Regions from separate parts of the Geobacillus sp. YF-1 genome, predicted to be linked through region 1. Evidence: riboswitches for the same ligand, from Rfam matches in the RefSeq annotation. Region 1 holds a riboswitch; each other region holds the start of a gene.

Region 1 (5,008 bases):
GCTTGATTCGAATGATACAGGTTGGGCAGGCGGATTGTCAATACGTTTTGAAAAATTTTTTTGCCGCCTCGTCGTAATCGCGCGGCCGGCGGTCGGCAAACACTGGGATGCGCGCACGCACCTGTTTAACGAGCGCCGGGTCGATGTCCGCCAGAAGAACGCCCGGCTTTTCATCGGCCTCGGCGATGATTTCGCCCCACGGGTCGATGACGAGCGAATGGCCGGCAAAGACGTTGTTCGGGTCGCTTCCGGCCCGATTGCAAGCGATGACGTAGCATTGATTTTCAATCGCTCGCGCCATCAGCAGCGTCCGCCAATGGTGAAGGCGAGGAAGCGGCCATTCGGCGACGACAAACAGCACTTCCGCCCCGGCTAAAGCATGGACGCGAATCCACTCCGGAAAGCGGATGTCATAGCAAATGACTCCGGCGCACGACAGCCCGTCAAGCGAAAATAAGCCTGGCGCGTTTCCCGGCTGCAAATACAAATGCTCATCCATCAGTTGGAACAGATGAAGTTTGCTATATTCACTGACGATTTGGCCGCTTCGGTCGGCGACGATCATCGTGTTCGTCACACCGGCGGCGGTTTTTTTGGCGACTGAGCCGGCGACGAAATGGACGCCATATGTTTGCGCCAGGCGGGAGGCGAACGCTTTCGCCCGCCCGGCATCGTCATCGGCAATTTCGTCCAAGCGCGTCAAGTCATAGCCGGTCGTCCATAGTTCCGGAAGCACGACGATGTCGGCTCCTTCGTTGGCGGCGGATTGCACGGCTGTTTCGGCTTGCTGTTCGTTCGTTTGCGGATCGCCAAACGCGATATCGAGCTGGAGGCACGCGATGCGGATGGTCATTGTTTTTCACCCCAATGAAAAAATTTGCTTTACATTTTGCTTTTTACGATATATGATGTTGCACTAGAATTTCAAGAATTTTTCAAGAAGGTGTGGGCGATGACGATCGAATTTCCTTTTTCCGAACTGCTTGAACAGCTGCCGAAGCAGTTTTTTGCTTCGCTTGTCGCCAAAGTGGGAGAGAAAATCAAGGCCGGGCATGATGTCATTAATTTAGGGCAAGGCAATCCGGACCAGCCGACGCCGAAGCATATTGTCGAGGCGATGCAGCGGGCGGCGGCCAACCCGAAATACCATAAATACTCGCCGTTTCAAGGCTACTCGTTTTTGAAAGAAGCCGTTGCCGCCTTTTATGCACGCGAGTACGGAGTTGAGGTCGACCCGACCCGCGAAGTCGCCATTTTGTTTGGCGGCAAGGCCGGGCTTGTCGAGCTGCCGCTTTGCCTCGTCAACCCGGGCGATGCGGTGCTCGTCCCGGATCCGGGCTATCCGGATTACTGGTCGGGAATCGCGCTCGCCCGCGCGCGGATGGAAATGATGCCGCTTGTCGCCGAGCAGCAATTTTTGCCCGATTACAGCACCATTCCGGCGGCGGTTGCCGACCAAGCGAAACTGATGTTTTTAAACTATCCGAACAACCCGACCGGTGCGACGGCGACAAAAGAATTTTTCGCCGAGACGGTGGCGTTCGCCGCCAAGCACGGCATCGCCGTCGTGCACGACTTTGCCTATGGGGCGATCGGTTTTGACGGCAAAAAGCCGGTTAGCTTCCTCGAAGTTGACGGGGCGAAAGATGTCGGGGTGGAAATTTACACGTTTTCGAAAACGTACAATATGGCCGGCTGGCGCGTCGCGTTTGCCGTCGGCAACGAGCGGATCATTCGGGCGCTTGAGCTGCTGCAAGATCATTTGTACGTCAGCCTGTTCGGCGCCGTCCAAGAAGCGGCGGCCGCAGCACTTCTCGGCCCGCAAGATTGCGTCAACGAGCTTGTCGCGCTGTATGAAGCGCGCCGCAACGCCTTCATCGCCGCGTTGCGCGAGATCGGCTGGGAAGCACCGGCGCCGTCCGGGTCGTTTTTCGCCTGGCTCCCCGTACCGAAAGGGTGGTCGTCCGCCGAGTTTGCCGATGTGCTCCTTGAGCGGGCGCATGTCGCCGTCGCTCCGGGCATCGGCTTTGGCGAGCACGGCGAAGGGTATGTGCGCGTCGGCCTGTTGACCGATGAGGCGCGGCTCTGTGAAGCGGCCGAGCGGATCGGACGGCTCGGGCTGTTTTGAAAAAAATGATTGACAACGGCGGCAAAGGCTGTCATAATTCAAAGTAAATTTGCCATACTCGCCAAAATCGTTTGACAAGTGTATAGTTACGCAAGCATTCTTATCAAGAGCAGGCGGAGGGACGAGCCCAATGAAGCCCGGCAACCGGCTTGGTACATTCAAGCACGGTGCTAATTCTTGCAGCGGAAACGCTGAGAGATAAGAAGAGCGCCATAAACGAATGACGCCTCTTCTTATGAAGAGGCTTTTTTCTTTGGAAAGAGGGATGAATGATGAGTGCAGTGATGGCAACGTATTTGCTTCATGACGAGAAAGACATCCGCAAAAAGGCGGAAGGAATCGCGCTCGGCTTGACGGTCGGCACATGGACCGACTTGCCGGCGTTGGAGCAGGAGCAGCTTCGCAAACATAAAGGGGAAGTGGTCGCCGTTGAGGAGCTTGGCGAAAGCGAGCGGGTAAACGCGTATTTTGGCAAGCGGCTGAAGCGGGCGATCGTCAAAATCGCCTATCCGACGGTCAACTTCAGCGCTGATTTGCCGGCGCTTTTGGTGACGACGTTTGGCAAATTGTCGCTTGATGGGGAAGTGCGGCTGCTTGACCTTGAGTTTCCGGACGAGTGGAAGCGGCAATTTCCGGGGCCGCGCTTTGGCATCAGCGGCATTCGCGAAAAAGTCGGGGTATATAACCGCCCGCTGTTGATGAGCATTTTTAAAGGCATCATCGGCCGCGATTTGGCGTATTTGACGTCCGAATTGAAAAAACAGGCGCTTGGTGGCGTCGACCTAGTCAAAGATGACGAAATTTTGTTTGACAGCGAGCTTCTTCCGTTTGAGAAGCGGATTACGGAAGGAAAGGCCGCGCTTCGGGAAGTGTACGAACAAACGGGCAAACGGACGCTGTACGCCGTCAACTTGACCGGCAAAACGTTTGAGCTGAAAGAAAAAGCGAAACGGGCCGCCGAGCTTGGCGCCGACGTGCTGTTGTTTAACGTGTTCGCCTACGGGCTTGATGTGTTGCAAGGGCTGCGCGAGGATGAAAACATCACCGTCCCGATTATGGCGCATCCGGCGTTTAGCGGCGCGATCACGCCGTCTGAGTTTTACGGGGTCGCCCCGTCGCTGTTGCTCGGCAAGCTGTTGCGGCTCGCCGGGGCTGATTTCGTCCTGTTCCCGTCGCCGTACGGCAGCGTCGCTCTCGAGCGCGAGCAGGCGCTTGGTATCGCAAGGGCGCTCACCGATGACCAAGAGCCGTTTGCGCGCGCCTTTCCGGTGCCGTCGGCCGGCATTCATCCGGGGCTCGTGCCGCTTCTTTTCCGTGATTTCGGCCTTGACAGCATCGTCAACGCCGGCGGCGGCATTCACGGCCATCCGGACGGGGCGATCGGCGGCGGGCAGGCGTTTCGCGCGGCGATCGATGCGGTGTTGGCCGGTCGGCCGCTCCGCGAAGCAGCTGTTGAAAACGAGGCCCTACAAAAAGCGATCGACCGCTGGGGTGCTGTTGAGGTGGAAGCATGACGAGGCAGCTTGTTCTCTTTTGCGATTTTGACGGCACGATTACGGAAAACGACAACATTATCGCCATTATGAAACAGTTCGCCCCGCCGGAGTGGGAGGCGCTCAAAGACGACATTCTCGCTGAGCGCATCTCCGTTCAGGAAGGGGTCGGGAAGATGTTTTCCCTCCTTCCGTCTTCGTTAAAGGGCGAAATCGTCGATTTTCTGCGGCGCACCGCCCGTTTGCGCGAAGGGTTTCGCGAATTCGCCGCTTGGACGAAAGAGCAGGGCATTCCGCTCTATGTGGTGAGCGGGGGGATCGACTTTTTTGTCTACCCGCTGCTTGACGGGATCATCGAACGAGAGCGCATTTTTTGCAACGGATCCGATTTCAGCGGCGCGACGATCCGCATCACGTGGCCTTACGCGTGCGACGGTGAGTGCCAAAACGGCTGCGGCTGCTGCAAGCCGTCGCTCCTTCGCAAGCTTTCCCGCCCGGACGGGTATCATGTCGTCATCGGCGATTCGATTACGGACGTAGCGGTGGCGAAGCAAGCGGATTACGTGTTGGCGCGCGATTTTTTGCTCCAAAAATGCCAAGAGCTTGGCTTGCCCCATGCGCCGTTTGCGACGTTTTTTGATGTGATGGATCATTTGCAGCAGGTGGAGGTGGTCGTATGAGCCTCGTCGTGCAAAAATGGAACGAGCTCGCCGAGGTGAAGGCCGAGCTTGCCGCCCGCGACTGGTTTTTCGCGACAAGCGGTAATTTATCGATCAAAGTGACAAACGATCCGCTCACCTTTCTTGTCACGGCCAGCGGCAAAGACAAACGGAAGCAGACAGACGAAGATTTTCTGCTCGTTGATGGTGATGGAAACCCGGCGGAAGACACGCATTTGAAGCCGTCGGCGGAGACGCTGCTGCATGTTGAGATTTATCGGCGGACGAAGGCCGGCTGTGTGTTGCACGTCCATACGGTCGACAACAACCTCATTTCCGACGTGTACGCCCAAAACGGGGAAGCGGTTTTTTCCGGCCAAGAAATCATCAAAGCGTTCGGCATTTGGGAGGAAAACGCCGCGGTGCGCATTCCGATCATTGACAATGACGCCGACATCCCGACGTTGGCCGCTAAATTTGCGAAACATGTCGACGGCGATACGGGCGCGGTATTGATCCATAACCACGGCATCACCGTCTGGGGCCGCGACGCCTTTGAAGCGAAAAAACATTTGGAAGCATGGGAGTTTTTGTTCCGCTGGCAAGTAAAGCGGCTGCTTTTGCAACGGGCCGGCTTGCCAGTTGGTTGATCTATATTCATTTCCAAGGAGGATGAAAACGATGGCAGTCATTAAAGTGAAAAAAACTGGTCAAGTGATTGAGGGAGA
Region 2 (5,008 bases), 210 kb from region 1:
TCTTTTTCGTGAATGTAGCGGACGAGCTCCACGGTCATGTCGTAGCGCAAAAACGGCGTAATGAAATAAATGCCGTGAAACAAGTCGAACGCCGCATCAATGAGCGCTTTGGCGATGGCGATTCCTTCGCGCGCCGCCCGCACCGGGTCGTCGCCGCAGGCGGCCATGCGGGCGCGAATGTCGTCGGACAGCGTAATGCCCGGCACCTCATGATGCAAAAACTCGGCGTTGCGCGCGCTCACAAGCGGCATAATGCCGATGTAAATCGGCGCGTCCAAATGTTTCGTCGCTTCGTACACGGCCACGATTTTCTCTTCCGAATAAATCGGCTGGGTCAAGAAATAGTGGGCGCCGCATTGAATTTTTTTCTCCATCCGTTCGACGGCCTTATCCAAGTGACGGACGTTCGGATTGAACGCTGCGCCGATCGAGAAGTTCGTTTTTTGTCCGAGCGGTTTGCCCGAATACGACAATCCTTCATTAAACTGGCGGATCAAGCGGATTAAATCAAACGACGATAAATCGTACACCGATGTCGCTCCCGGGAAGTCGCCGATTTTTGACGGGTCGCCGGTAATGGCGAGCACGTCGGTGATGCCGAGCGTATGCAGGCCCATCAAGTGCGACTGCAGACCGATCAAGTTGCGGTCGCGGCACGTAATATGCACGAGCGGGCGGACGCCGAGCCGCTCTTTGATGATGGTCGCGACGGCGGCGTTGCTGATGCGCGGTGTGGCGAGCGAGTTGTCAGCCAGCGTCAGCGCGTCAATGCCGGCGTCATGGAGCGCTTTCGCCCCGGCGAGAAATTTGTCAATGCCCAATTTTTTCGGGGGATCGAGCTCGACGATCACCGAGCGGCGGGCGCGGACAAGTTCGGGAAGCGGCGTCGCTGCCGATGGGGCGTCGGATTGGACCGACACCGACACGGCGCGCCGTTTGACCGTTTTTTCCGTTGCCGGCGTCCGGTCTTGCAGCGCCCGCGCCATCGCTTCAATATGGTTCGGCGTCGTGCCGCAGCATCCGCCGAGCAGCCGCACCCCTTGGTCGCGAAACGCTTTCGCCGTTTCCTCGAAGTATTCGGCATTCGTCTCATAGACGAGCCGGCCGTCGCGATAGTCGGGGAGGCTCGCGTTCGGGTACGCCGATAAAAAGGCGTGCGTTGGCAGCGGCACTTCCTCGAGCGATTGAAGCATATAGTACGGCCCGAGCCGGCAGTTGAGCCCGACGACATCGGCGCCAAGCGCTTCTAAGCGGGCGAGGGCGTCAGCGAGCGGCGTGCCGTCTTGCAAGACGCCCACTTCATGGAGCGACACATGGGCGATGACCGGCAAGTCCGTCTCTTTGCGGGCGATGGCGAGCACCGTCTCCAACTCTTCTAAATCGTAATACGTCTCGAGCAGCACGCCATCGACCCCCTCGGCGAGCAAGACAAACAGTTGCTCGCGGAACGTCCGCTTCACTTCATCAAGCGGCACGGCGCTTTTGTTTAACGTGCGCAGTCCGCCGATGGTCCCGAGCACGTACGCCCGACCGTTGGCGGCTTGTTTGGCGAGCCGCACCGCCGCCCGGTTGATGGCCGGCACCTCATCTTGCAAGCCGTAGCGGGCGAGTTTCACATAGTTGGCGCCGTAGGTATTCGTCTGGATGACGTCGGCGCCCGCGGCGATATAGGCTTCGTGAATATGGACGATGTCTTCCGGTTTCGATAGATTCAATTCTTCAAAACAACGGTCAACCCCATGCGAATAGAGAAGCGTCCCCATCGCCCCGTCGGCGATCAGCACGCGTTGTTTCAGCTCATCAAGCAATCCCATGTTCCATTCCCCCGTTTCTTGGCAAGTAAAAGAAAAAAGTCTTCCATAAGAAGAAGACTTTCCGTTCGCTTCTTCTTATCTTCCAGGCTGCTGCCTGTCTGGATTTAGCACCTTGGCCGCGGCCAGGTTGCTGAGGGTTCACTGGGCCAGTCCCTCCCCCTCTCTTGATAAGAAAATTCGTATCCAATTGTATCGTCCCGTTTGGGTGATTACTATATAATTTAATGTATTTTTTGAAATTATTCAATACAGTGAAGCAAGAAATTTGCCAAAGATTTGCCCGATCAAGGGAGAAGGAACTCTTGTATGATTCTGTAGATGAGTATTTTTCAGTAATTTCCATACCCTAAGAGACAAACAGGGCACCCCTTAGGCGACATGGAGCTGTTTTTTGTTATGTCTCCTTTTTTGTTTAGTTGTCAATTTGTGTTAGCGAATTTGCTCATCTATAGTATGATTGTAAAAATCGGAAATAGCGCTACAAACACCTGCCGCCATGCGGGCAATCGATGTTTTCTCTTTGCTTGCCAATCGAACGTTCAGCAGGGAAAGACATTCTCCAGTGGCCGATGTTCAACGAAGCCATGCGCTGTTTTTCGATTGAGGCTGGTGAAAAACCGTTGTCACACACTCTATTGTGTTTTGGCTATTGAACATCTCCTTGCGCTGACACCAATTTCTTACCAATTGCTTTTTTGCTTGGTTCATCACCACAACGTGCACTTCTCTGAACAGGTGTAGGCAAAAAATGATTGGCTTCTGTTCTTTCGTGGATGCATTAAGTTAAGATGTGTCATGAAAAAAATCAAGTACAACTTTTAGTGAAGAGCCTTTTGTTTCGATAGCACAAAAAAATGTCGAAATATGTTAAAAAAAGACGAAAAACGTCAACCCATTTCTCTTTTTTTTAAGAGTCAAAGTGTACAATAAAAAAATGGATGATGGTAACAAGGAATTTAATAGAAATGGCGTCACAGACAGGAGTGAAAGAAATGAAACGATGGTCGTGGCCGTATTTTATTCTCATTAGCCTGCCGTTTGTGTTGTTTATTGTCCTTGCCTTTGGCTTAAAAGCGGCTAAGACGCCAATGTGGGGAAAAATCGCATTGATTGCGGCCGTTCTTGTTTATGGGATCGTTTATTCGCGTTTATTGCGGAAAATAAAATAAAGTCCGATCGGATTTGAAATCCGAGTAGTTCACGCTTATTGCCGGAACGCTCGGCGTGTCGCAAGCAGTTGCTACAACTGTTGTTTCGATCGTGCTGACCGGCTCCACGCTCGTTTCGATGATTCTTGGAATTACTGCGATTTTGTCAGGCGGAGTCGATGCCATTTTGGAAATTGGTTGGTCAGCGTTTGTAGCAACGGTGAAAAAAAATCGTGGCTGAGCGGGGAAAAAAAGCGGCAATTGCATGGTAACATGGAAACCGGCAGGAGGAGAAAGGCCCCTGCCGTTCCTATGAGATGAAAGGGGGAAGAGCCGTGAGACTCGTATGGCTATGGTATCTCCAAAAACAGCGAAGCAGTATCGCCCCTTTACAGCGAAAATCACCGTTTTCCCCGCGGACGACACTGTTGTTGTTGGAAGCGACGAAATGGCTCATTTCGTCGGCGCTCGTTGCAGTGATCTGTTTTCGATCGACAATGATGTTTCGTCCTGTTGTGACGATGTTGATTCTTTTCTTTTTATCGGTCGGTCCTTTAATCGGGGTTTCGCTGGAGTCAAAAGAGGCGTTGGAGCGCCGCTACCATTTTGACTATTTGCGGTTGTCTAGTGTGCGGGATGATCACGTATGGAGGCGGTTGCTAGGCCTTCACTATGCGGTGTCTTTGCTGCGTCTATCGCCGTTGTTTCTCCCTCCCTCTGTCGGCTTGATCGCCAAGTTTGGGGTGAGAGGAGCGGTGTGGGTATGGCTTGGGCAAGCGATGGTGCTGCTTCTGTATGTCATATCGCATATGATGCGCGGTTCAACAACTAGAGCGGCTCGTGTATGTTCAGCTTTGTTCTTTCGCATGGCCTCATTGGCGATCGGGTATGCTGTGCTTGCGGCGATAATGCCGCTGTTGCAATTGTCCCGCCAAGCGGTTCGGATGTATGGGTTGTCGCTTTCTTATCTTGCGCATATGGATGATTACGTTGCTCACTGGCAACAGCAATTTTATCAACGCATGGCCCACTTAGGGGAAGGATGGTCCTTTTCAAGCACTGCTTTATCACTTGTTGGAGCTGGGTTTGTACTGTTGGCACTGCTTTGTTTTCCTTTCCTTCGCGCCTCTCATTCCAGCAAGGCGATGGATAAGCTGTATTCATGGCAGCTGCGTGCCATTGAGGTATTAGTGGTTCGCGGCACGAACAATGCGATTTTATATAAGGATCTTTGTCTGTTCATGCGCAAAGCAAAGGAGTTGGCCAAGCCGCCTTGGACGCTGTTTCTGCCAGGGGAATTGTTCTTGGTTGCTGGAGCGAATTTGCCGCTGTTGGCGGCCGTTCACAACGGAGCGATCCTTTTGTTTTTGTTTCTGTTCGAAGTATACTTGGTCATGACAGGGACGTTGCGAGCCATGACCGATGCCTTTCCAGACATTTTTCAGTTTGAAAGCGAAATGGAGCGTCTCCTTGTTTTTCGGCTTCTTTCTCCGCCTCCCCTTGGATCGTTAATTGAAGCGAAATGGACGCTGCTTGAGCGATTAGGGAGTTACCCATGCCTGATCGCAGCGGATGGCTGTTTATCGAATATATCGGATTATCGGGAGTGCAGCGAGGGGTGTGGGCGGTAATCGGAGCGATACTGATGCTGCCCGCCTATCCGTTTGTTGTGAAACGGATTTTGCGCACCGATTATGAAGTGTTCTGCCTTGTTTTAGCCAGCGGTGAACAAGCGGCATTGACATCTCCGCGTGATTATGCAGGGTATATGTTGATTGCAGCTGGAAATCATTCGTTTCATCGCTTGTTAATTTACATCACCACCTTTTCATCGCTCGTTTCGGCCTTTTTTATGCTCTTGAAAGGTTGGAGTTGGGCGTGGTACAGCGGTTTGTTTGTCGTGATGCTTTACCTTGTATTGTGGCACAGTTCTCGATATGCGCGGCGCATGTGAGGGGGCATTGATGATGATCAAGCGAGCCATTCACACTCATTTCCCGTATTTCTTATTGTCACTAGGGGTGTATGTTGTCTGCTTTGCATTGG
Region 3 (5,008 bases), 390 kb from region 1:
GGGCTTGGCCAGCTGTTTTTGCAGTCGATTATGCAGCGGGATTACAGCGTCGTGACGGCGCTCGTCATGATTTCCGGCCTGGCGACGCTCGTGGGCACGCTGTTGTCGGACATCATTTTGAGTGCGGTCGACCCGCGCATCCGGATTGAGTAGGAAAGGAGGAAGACGGCTGACATGAAAGCGGAAATCAGCGACCCAACGCCGGCTGGAGCGAACATCGAGAAAAGCCCTTCCGCCTTTTCGATCATGTGGCGGGAGGTAGTTCGGGATCGGCTCGCGCTTGGCTCGCTCATCATTTTAGGAATCCTTTTGGCGATCGTCTATGGCGTGTCACTCTTTTTGGATCAAGAGGAAATCGTGAAAGTCGATTTTCTTTCCATCTATTCTCCGCCGTCAGCGGAACACTGGCTTGGCACAGACTACGGGGGGCGCGACGTGTTTGGCCAGCTCATCATCGGCGCCCGCAACTCGTTTACGATCGGGCTGGCCATTACGCTTATTACCGGCCTCATCGGGCTGGCGATCGGGCTGATTGCTGGGTATTTTGGCGGCTGGATTGACAATGTCATTATGCGCATCATCGATTTCATTCTCGTTCTGCCGTTTTTGATGCTCGTTATTGTTTTTGTCGCCATTGTGCCTAAATATAATGTATTGACGTTCATTTTGATCATGAGCGCGTTTTTGTGGACGGGCAAAGCTCGGCTGATCCGCGCCAAAACGCTGGCCGAGCGCGAGCTGGATTATGTCAGCGCGTCAAAAACGCTCGGCACGCCGGATTGGAAAATCATTATTTTTCAAATTTTGCCTAACCTCAGTTCGATCATTATCGTCAATTTGACGTTAAATTTGGCGGGCAACATCGGCATCGAGTCTGGGCTCACGTATCTTGGCTTCGGGCTGCCGGAGAGCACGCCGAGCTTGGGCACGCTCGTCAGTTACGCGACCAATCCGGATGTGCTGCAAAACAAATGGTGGGTTTGGTTGCCTGCATCATTGCTTATTTTAGTGATGATGCTGTGCATAAATTTCATCGGCCAAGCGTTGAAACGTGCGGCTGATGCAAGACAACGATTAGGATAAGGGGGAGAAAATGTGAAGCAAAGATGGTTGGCGGCTCTCGCCGCGCTCTTGCTCGTGCTCGCCGGGTGCACGGGCAAATCCGACACAACGAGCGGAAAGGGCAACAACAACGAAAAACCGGCAGCTCAGAAGGAAGACATCAGCAAATTCCCGATGACGGTGAAAAACGACGGGAAAATCATTGACGGCGGCGTGCTGAAATACGGCCTTGTGTCCGACACGCCGTTTGAAGGGACGCTCAGCTATGCGTTCTACACGGGAACGCCCGACGCGGAGATTTTGCAATTTTTTGACGAGTCGCTTTTCCGAACGAACAGCGACTATGAGATTACGAATGACGGCGCTGCCACATACGAGTTGTCGAAAGACAAAAAGACGATGACGATCCGCATCAAAGACAACGTCAACTGGCATGACGGCCAGCCGGTGACCGCCGAAGACTTGGAGTACGCCTATTTGGTCATTGGCAGTAAAGATTACACGGGCGTCCGCTATGGCGATGCGCTCATCCAAGGCATCGTCGGGATGGAAGAATATCATAGCGGCAAAGCGAATAAAATTTCCGGCATTAAAGTCATCGACAAAAAGACGTTGACGATTACATGGAAACAGGCCAATCCGTCGGTGTTGACCGGCATTTGGGCGTATCCGCTGCCGAAGCATTACTTGAAAGACATTCCGATCAAAGACTTGGCGAAATCGGATAAAATCCGGAAAAACCCGATCGGCTTCGGACCGTTCAAAGTGAAGAAAATCGTTCCGGGCGAGTCGGTCGAGTTTGTCCGCAATGATGACTACTGGGCCGGCAAACCGAACTTGGAAGGCGTCATTTTGAAAGTCGTCAGCCCGCAAGTCGTCCTGCAAGCGCTGAAAAAAGGCGAAATTGACGTCGCCGAGTTCCCGACCGACCAATATTTGAACGCGAAAGGGACGAAAAACATTCAGTTTATCGGCAGAGTGGACCTAGCGTACAACTATATCGGCTTTAAACTCGGCCACTGGGATGCGAAAAAGCAGGAAAACGTCATGGACAATCCGAAATTCCAAAACAAAAAACTGCGCCAAGCGATGGCGTACGCCATCAACAACCAAGAGGTGGCCGACCGCCTGTATCATGGTTTGCGCTTCCCGGCGAACACGCTCATTCCGCCGTCGTTCCCGGGCTATCATGACAGTTCGATCAAAGGGTATACGTACAATCCGGAAAAAGCGAAGCAATTGTTGGATGAAGCGGGGTATAAAGATGTGGATGGCGATGGCCTCCGCGAAGACCCGAACGGCAAAAAATTCAAGATCAACTTCTTGGCGATGAGCGGCGGGGACATCGCTGAACCGTTGGCTAAATTTTATATGCAATGCTGGAAAGATGTCGGCCTCGATGTTCAGCTGGTGGACGGACGCTTGGCGGAGTTCAACTCCTTCTATGATATGGTCGAAAAAGACGATCCGAAAGTGGACGTTTACGCAGCCGCGTGGGGGACGGGCACGGACGTCGATCCATACGGATTGTATGGACGGAACGTCATGTTCAACTACTCGCGCTGGGTGAATGAGAAAAACGATGAACTGTTGGAAAAAGGCCATTCTGAACAGGCGTTTGACAAAGAATATCGCCGGAAAATTTACAGTGAATGGCAAAAATTGATGAACGAAGAAGTTCCGGTCATTCCGACGTTGTATCGTTCGGCCATTTATGCCGTCAACAACCGCGTCGCCAACTTCACGGTCGATCCGGGATCGAAACTGACGTGGAAAGATGTCGGCGTCACGTCCGAGCAGCCGGAAGTCGAACAATGACGATTGCCGCCTTTGATGATGTATGATAAGATAGAAGACAAATTGCATACGTCTTATCAAGAGTGGGCGAGAGAACGGGCTTGATGACCCCACAGCAACCTGCCGCTGGCAAGGTGCTAACACCCGCAAAGCGATGTCGCTTTGGATGATAAGAACGGCCACCCCCTTTCGCGTCATTCCGAGGCGGAAGGGGGGTTTTTGATGATGGGAGGTGAGGGGGAAGCAGTGGCCGAACGACTGTCGCTCCGCGCTTGCATGGCAGCGCATTTGCCGGCGGCGACGTTTGCCGTTCACGTCATGCGCTGCGTGCGGACGGAGCTCATCCGGTTCGATCGGCAGGCGGTGGTGCATATCGACCGCGGGGACGGATATGTCCATTTGTATGGGGAAGCGCAAGGAACGATGTTTTCCATCGTGCTGACGAACGATGAGGCGGAGGAATGGAAAGCGGAAGGACCGTATGCTCTTGACCGCTATGTATGGATGGAGCTAGGAAAAAAGGACATTTTTCCACCGCGAATGACCCCGTATTTGCGGGCTGTGTTTTCCATTGAATTGTAGAACATGAGAGAAAGGAAGAACAGCGAATGGCAGTCAAAAAATTTGAACACGTCGGCATCCAAGTGAAAGATATCGAAACATCGAAAGCATTTTATCAAAACGTCGTCGGCCTCGAGCTGCTCAGCGAGATGATTCATACGAACGGGACGATGAAACTGGCGTTTTTGGGGCTTGACGGGCAAGTCATCGTCGAACTCATCGAAGGATACAATCCGGATTTGCCGACGGAAGGAAAAGTGCATCACGTCGCATTTACGGTCGAAGGCATTGAGCAAGAGAAAGAGCGGCTCGTGTCGCTTGGCGTTCCACTCGTTTGGGAGGACATTACCGAGCTTCCGAACGGGGCGAAATATTTGTTTTTCCTCGGCCCGGACGGGGAATGGATCGAATTTTACGAGCCGGAGCGATCTGCACAATAAACACGGGCGGTCCGCTGTTTGGACCGCCTATGCATTTGCCGTCTGGCCGTTAGGGCCTCGTGCCGCGCATTCTCTCGCCAGTCTTGTCCATCACTAAGCAGCCATCTTCCTAAATAAGAGTCGTCGTTCTCTCTATTCAATGGTATACTAGAAAAAGAGAGGGGGAGATGTGTAGTGGAAGAAACGATCGTTCACGCCATTCAAGACGACTATCCGGATGAATTCGCTTGGTGCTATGGCTGCGGCCGTTTGAATGAGACGGGCCACCATTTCCGCACCGGATGGCAAGGGGACAAGACGGTGACCGTATACACGCCGCGCCCCGAACATACAGCCATCCCTGGATTTGTGTACGGCGGATTGATCGCCTCGCTCATCGACTGCCACGGCACCGGTTCAGCGGCGCTGGCGTTGCACCGGAAAAACGGCCATGAGCCGGGCAGCGGGGAGACGCCGCCGCGCTTTGTCACCGCTTCGCTGCACGTCGATTTTCTCAAACCGACGCCGCACGGGGTGCCGCTTGTGGCCATCGGCACGGTGACGGAAATTCATCCGAAAAAATGGCAAGTTGACACCGAAGTGTTCGCGAACGGTGAATTATGCGCCCGCGGGCAAGTCGTCGCCGTTGTGATGCCGAAAACGTTTGTCCGCCCTTAACAAACAGCAAAAAGCGCCGAAAAGCCGCTGTTTTTGGCAGCGCTTTCTTCGGCGCTTTGCCGCCGAGGGCGGTTAGGAACTGAGCGCCCCCTGCAGTTCGGCTCGCGCTGGCGGGCAAAGCCCATCATCATTCCCCCTGCCCGTTGTGAAGGGCCAAGGCGGCCGGAGCCGTTGTCCGAAATGCCGCTTTCTTTCCAGTAGGTTTTGAGGGGCGGTGATTTAAGGAGACAGGCCGCTTACCGGCCTCGCCTCTCAAATAGAAAAGCCCTGTCGCATCAGGAGCGTCTTTCACACGCTCCCCCATTGTTCAAAAGAAACAACCGTTTTTCACCAGCCTGTTTGGCTTTCTTTCGGAATCCTGTCCATGACCCGCTCGCACGAATGACCTTCATCGTTTTTCCATGATGAGCACGGATGACGTGGCGCTCGCCACCTCTTTGCCGTTTTGCCGCACGGTGGCGGTCACATAAACGACCGTTCGCCCGGGTTTT
Region 4 (5,008 bases), 1.4 Mb from region 1:
CGGCGTTAACGAATTGGTAGCCATGCTCTTTCATTTGCGACTCTAAATAAGGAATGTGTTGGAAGTAGTTGGCATCAATTTCTTTGTCGGCCAACGCTTTGTTCGGCAAAATATAGTCTTGGAACGTAATGATCTCCAAGTCAATGCCTTTTTTCTTCAAAATCGGTTTCGCTTTTTCCAAAATTTCCGCATGCGGCACGTTCGAGGCGCCGACTTTCAGTTTTACCAATTTGCCGTTGCCACCCTCATCGGCGGCGTTGTTGTTGCCGCCGCAAGCCGCCAAGGCGAACACCAAGACGGAAGCGAACAGCACGCCAAGCCATTTTTTCATCGATTTTTTCCTCCTTTTATCGTTTATCTATTTTGGAAGTGACAATGTCACCGATCCACTGAATGACAAAGACAATCACAAGCACCAACACGGTCGCGACAAACGTCACATCGTTATGGCTGCGCTGAAATCCTTCCAAATACGCCAAATTCCCAAGTCCACCGGCGCCGACAACGCCAGCCATCGCCGTATAGCCGACAAGCGACACCGCGGTGACGGTAATCCCCGAGACAAGGGCTGGCAACGATTCCGGCAAAAGCACCTTCCAAATGATCGTCCACGTCGAGGCGCCCATCGCCTGCGCCGCTTCAATGACCCCTTTGTCAATTTCGCGGAGGGCGATCTCAACCATGCGGGCGTAAAACGGCGCCGCACCGATGATGAGCGCCGGCAGCGCCGCGTTGGCGCCGAGCATCGTCCCGACGAGCCATTTCGTAAACGGAATAAGCAAAATGATCAAAATAATGAACGGAATGGAGCGGAAAATGTTGACGAACGCCGCGATGACCGTATTGGCCAGCCGGTTCTCCCATAGGTTTCCCTTTGCCGTTAAAAATAACAGCAGCCCAAGCACCACTCCGAGGACGAACGTGGCGGCGACCGCCATGCCGGTCATGTACAGCGTCTCGACCGTTGCCGCCCACATCGTTTCCCATTGCACGTTCGGCAGGAGGTTAGCGAGCATCGTGAATCACCTCCACCGCCACTTGTTGGTCTTGAATATAGTCGAGCGCCCGACCGATTTCATCCGCCGCCCCGTCGATGTGCACAAACAGCACGCCGTAGGCGCCTTGATGGGTTTGTGAAATTTTTCCTTGCAAAATGTTGACATCAACAGCAAATTGGCGGACGACTTGCGTAATGAGCGGCTGTCCAGCGGCGGCGCCGACAAACGTCAACTGCGCGATCACCCCGTTCGGGTATTGGCCGAACAGATGCGAGACAGCTTCTTCGGTTTCCTCCGGCTCGACCAGCTGCTTGACGAACCGTTTCGTAATCGGCTGCTGCGGGTTCCGGAACACGTGCAGCACGTCGCCTTGTTCGACGATTTTGCCGCTTTCCATCACCGCGACGCGGTCGCAAATTTTGCGAATGACGTGCATTTCATGGGTGATGAGCACGATCGTCAGCCCGAGCCGCTTGTTGATGTCAACGAGCAAATCCAAAATCGCGTCCGTCGTCTGCGGATCGAGGGCGGACGTCGCCTCATCGCAAAGCAGGACTTTCGGATTGTTGGCGAGCGCCCGCGCGATGCCGACCCGCTGCTTTTGCCCGCCGCTCAGCTGCGACGGATACGCCTCTTCCCGCCCGGTGAGACCGACAAGCTGGATGAGCTCATCGACGCGCTTTTGCCGTTCCTCTCTCGGAACACCGGCGATCTCGAGCGGAAAAGCGATATTTTCCCTGACGGTGCGCGACCAAAGCAAGTTGAAATGCTGGAAAATCATGCCGATTTCCTGACGGGCGTTTCGAAGCTCCCGACCTTTCACGCGCGCCATGTCGCGGCCGGCGACGATCACCCGACCGCTCGTCGGTTTTTCCAATCCGTTTAACAGCCGAATGAGCGAACTTTTTCCGGCCCCGCTGTAGCCGATAATTCCAAAAATTTCTCCTTCGCGAATCTCAAGCGACACGTTGTCAACGGCTGTCACCGCACCGTTGGCCGCTTGGTATACTTTCGTCACCTGTTCAAGGGTGATCATCGTTTCACCTTCCTTTCTTGCCGTGCGCTTCCCGTTCGCCAGCAGGCGCAAGCCCCGCCGCCGAGCGCGCCCGCGCAAGCAGCCGAAGCGGGCTGTTCACGCCCAGCGCCCAAGCAAGCGCAAAAAGAAAACCTTTCTGCCCGCGGAGAACAGAAAGGTATTGTCTACCATTCCGTCTCTTATCTCTCAAAGCAGGCTGCTTTGTGTGAATTGGCACCATTTCAGCGCAAGCGCTGACGGTTGCCGGGCTTCATTGGGCACATCCCTCCACCTCTCTTGATAAGAGCGCAACGCGAATGTATTCAATTTGGTTACGAATGTGATTGTATCATCGGATGTCGAATCGTGTCAACCCATTTTTTATCCGACATGCCGATACGGCTTGGCCAAATGGAGGAGCGACTCCAGCAGCAATAAATGGCGGAAGCTTCCCGATACGTGCACTTCTTGCAGCCGGACGAGCTGCTGCAGCTTCAGCTCACCGCTCAGCAAGGAGGCGAGCGCTTCCTTCGAACCGCGCACCGTCAACGTGTTTCGTTCATCGTTCTCGCACTCAACGATGGCCGGCTCTTTGCCAAGCAAGACGGAAGCGGCCTCCCCGTCGCTTTCAAACCGAACGCATAACTGCTCGTCCGGCAAAATCGGCAACAAATGACGCAACATTTGCATCCGCTCGATGAACCGTTCCACAAACTCACGCACTTCCATTGACCATCACCCCCATGTCCTTTGTTCTCTATTTCCATATGTGGGGGCAAGAATCCTTTACAAAAATCTCGACAGCCTGTTGACGAACGGACGCCGTTTTTGTCATTTCCCAAGAAATGTGTCAAACGGAGTCAAAAAAGGGGACAGTCAACGCGGCAGCCGGGCTTGCAGTTGCTCATACAAATCGGTGACGGAAGGGAACGCATACCATTTGCCGGCCATCGCTCCGTCAACAAAAAGAAGCAAGCATGGAACGCTGGAAATTTGCCACTCCACGGCCTGCTCGGGAATATAGTTGATATCCGTTTCGTAAAACGGCAACGTCGGGAATAGCTGCTCGATAATCACGAGCATCCGCCGCGCCAATTGACATGTGCCGCATAGCGGGGTATACAAATACAGCGCCAAAAGCGGCTCGTTCTCGATCGTTTTTCTGAGCTCATTGCGATCGATCGCGTTCACCCGCTTCCCCCCTTCATCAACCATTCCATGCGCACCTCAAAATCGGCGCGCAGCAACACTTGTGCCAAATGCCAAAGCGGAGCGGCCGCCACTTCCCGGTACGCCCGGTCAATATAAATATGTTCGGCTTCGGGAAACATGCGGCGAAACTGGCGGCGCAGCTTCTCCCCCGCCTCATCGGCGTCGGCAAGCACGTATACATCTTGGCCTTCGAACTCGTCGGCCAACTCTTCCAAGCGGGCATCGCTGATCGTCCCGTTCGTACACACGATCACGACCGGTTCATTCAACACCGCCGCCACCTTTTGTTTATCCGATCTCCCCTCGACGATGATCACCTTTTCCACTTGTCGCATATCCGCCCCACCTAACTCCACCAATGTTGCTCTATTGTATGATCGATGCGAGCCAAAGGTTGAAAAAAAGCAACGGCCATCCACCGTTGCCTTTCAACACCAGCCCGCTTCCCCGTCGCAGTCGACATATTTTTGCCCCGGCTCAACGGTAGCGGTCACGTCTTTGTAAACTTTTCCATTTTGCACTGTATAGCCGCTTTTTAACGGAACGGTCTCCGGAAGCGGAACATGGCCGATCAGCTCCCCTTCCGCATACAAATCAAGCGTGCGGCCGTTCCATTTGCCGATTACCCGATCGGTCACATCGATGCGCGCCGATTGCAGCGCCATCTTTCGCACCCCCTTGTTTCATTTCTTCCATATGTATAGGGTGCCCGAATTGAGCCGAAAATGACGGCCATGTTTATCCTTCCGTCACCATCGCTTCGTATTGTTCCGCTGTCAATAATTGGTCAATCTCACGGGTGTCGCTCGGTTTCACGACGATCATCCACGCTTTCTCGTACGGCGATTCGTTGACATACTCCGGATGATCGTTGAGCGCCTCGTTTACTTCGACGACCGTTCCGCTGACCGGCGCGTACAGCTCCGAGACGGTTTTCACCGACTCAACGCTGCCGAACGGCTCGTTCGCTTTCAGCTGCGCGCCCACTTCCGGCAGTTCGACAAAGACGATATCCCCCAACTCGGATTGCGCGTAATCCGTAATGCCGATGCGCACGTGTTCTCCTTCGACGCGCACCCACTCATGCTCTTTCGTATAGCGAAGTTCCTTTGGCGTGTTCATCGAATCCCTCCATTGCGACAAAAAAGTGTGCTCCTCTTCATCATAACCGATTTTCCGCGAAAACTCACCGTCTGTCTGTTCGGCCGGCGAAAAATTTTTGGGCTTCGCACCCGCCCTGTCGAAAACCGTTGTCTACGCCGACCGCCCGAACCGGCGGAACAACCCCCGTTTGCCCCTTTCGCTGTTGCCGTTCCGCCGTGCCCGGATGGCGAACTCATTACCGATTCACGGCCGGCGCCTGTCCAAAAAACGATTCATACGCCGACTCGCGAAACCCGACGATCACCCGCTCGCCATCCGTCAAAATCGGCCGCTTCACCAGCATTCCGTCCGAAGCGAGCCAATCGAGCATCTCGTCTTCCGATGCGCCGTCAAGCTTGTCCTTTAATCCGAGCTCGCGGTATTTCAACCCGCTTGTATTAAAAAATGTTTTCAGCGGCAGCCCGCTTTTCCGATGCAGGTCGGCGAGCTGCTCTTTCGTCAGCGGCTCGTCGACCAAATGCACCGTTTGCACCTCAATGCCGTGGTCATCCAACCATTTTTTCGCCTTCCGGCACGTTCCGCACTTTGGATACCAATAGAGCGTGAGCGCCATCGTCCTCCCCCTTTCCGCTGAATTCGCTCGGATGATCCGATGTTTGGCGGCGCCTGTTCCCAACAG

The links. Region 1 has a riboswitch for S-adenosylmethionine ahead of mtnW (2,3-diketo-5-methylthiopentyl-1-phosphate enolase). Riboswitches for the same ligand answer to the same signal wherever they lie in the genome.
Positions count from the first base shown of each region.
Region 2: it holds a riboswitch for S-adenosylmethionine, as region 1 does, so the genes downstream of both, ACTVIM_RS03610 (bifunctional homocysteine S-methyltransferase/methylenetetrahydrofolate reductase) here and mtnW (2,3-diketo-5-methylthiopentyl-1-phosphate enolase) in region 1, are expected to answer to the same signal.
Region 3: it holds a riboswitch for S-adenosylmethionine, as region 1 does, so the genes downstream of both, ACTVIM_RS06685 (hypothetical protein) here and mtnW (2,3-diketo-5-methylthiopentyl-1-phosphate enolase) in region 1, are expected to answer to the same signal.
Region 4: it holds a riboswitch for S-adenosylmethionine, as region 1 does, so the genes downstream of both, ACTVIM_RS14825 (methionine ABC transporter ATP-binding protein) here and mtnW (2,3-diketo-5-methylthiopentyl-1-phosphate enolase) in region 1, are expected to answer to the same signal.

Region 1 is NZ_CP199850.1:931,954-936,961, forward strand. Features, by position in the region: gene ACTVIM_RS04715 (carbon-nitrogen family hydrolase) at 38-853, opposite strand; gene ACTVIM_RS04720 (pyridoxal phosphate-dependent aminotransferase) at 953-2,128, shown strand; SAM riboswitch class I at 2,226-2,333, shown strand; gene mtnW (2,3-diketo-5-methylthiopentyl-1-phosphate enolase) at 2,401-3,642, shown strand; gene mtnX (2-hydroxy-3-keto-5-methylthiopentenyl-1-phosphate phosphatase) at 3,639-4,301, shown strand; gene ACTVIM_RS04735 (methylthioribulose 1-phosphate dehydratase) at 4,298-4,930, shown strand; gene ACTVIM_RS04740 (1,2-dihydroxy-3-keto-5-methylthiopentene dioxygenase) at 4,962-5,008, shown strand, end outside.
Region 2 is NZ_CP199850.1:717,173-722,180, forward strand. Features, by position in the region: gene ACTVIM_RS03610 (bifunctional homocysteine S-methyltransferase/methylenetetrahydrofolate reductase) at 1-1,814, opposite strand, end outside; SAM riboswitch class I at 1,887-1,988, opposite strand; gene ACTVIM_RS03615 (hypothetical protein) at 2,807-2,983, shown strand; gene ACTVIM_RS03620 (uberolysin/carnocyclin family circular bacteriocin) at 3,039-3,203, shown strand; gene ACTVIM_RS03625 (hypothetical protein) at 3,298-4,593, shown strand; gene ACTVIM_RS03630 (hypothetical protein) at 4,581-4,916, shown strand; gene ACTVIM_RS03635 (stage II sporulation protein M) at 4,930-5,008, shown strand, end outside.
Region 3 is NZ_CP199850.1:1,321,188-1,326,195, forward strand. Features, by position in the region: gene opp4B (oligopeptide ABC transporter permease) at 1-153, shown strand, start outside; gene ACTVIM_RS06675 (ABC transporter permease) at 175-1,083, shown strand; gene opp4A (oligopeptide ABC transporter substrate-binding protein) at 1,096-2,880, shown strand; SAM riboswitch class I at 2,931-3,035, shown strand; gene ACTVIM_RS06685 (hypothetical protein) at 3,085-3,441, shown strand; gene ACTVIM_RS06690 (VOC family protein) at 3,468-3,860, shown strand; gene ACTVIM_RS06695 (PaaI family thioesterase) at 4,035-4,517, shown strand; gene ACTVIM_RS06700 (PaaI family thioesterase) at 4,906-5,008, opposite strand, start outside.
Region 4 is NZ_CP199850.1:2,984,724-2,989,731, forward strand. Features, by position in the region: gene ACTVIM_RS14815 (MetQ/NlpA family ABC transporter substrate-binding protein) at 1-331, opposite strand, end outside; gene ACTVIM_RS14820 (methionine ABC transporter permease) at 348-1,016, opposite strand; gene ACTVIM_RS14825 (methionine ABC transporter ATP-binding protein) at 1,006-2,034, opposite strand; SAM riboswitch class I at 2,211-2,320, opposite strand; gene ACTVIM_RS14830 (hypothetical protein) at 2,395-2,742, opposite strand; gene ACTVIM_RS14835 (thioredoxin family protein) at 2,890-3,204, opposite strand; gene ACTVIM_RS14840 (toprim domain-containing protein) at 3,201-3,560, opposite strand; gene ACTVIM_RS14845 (YusG family protein) at 3,654-3,890, opposite strand; gene gcvH (glycine cleavage system protein GcvH) at 3,964-4,347, opposite strand; gene ACTVIM_RS14855 (arsenate reductase family protein) at 4,565-4,942, opposite strand.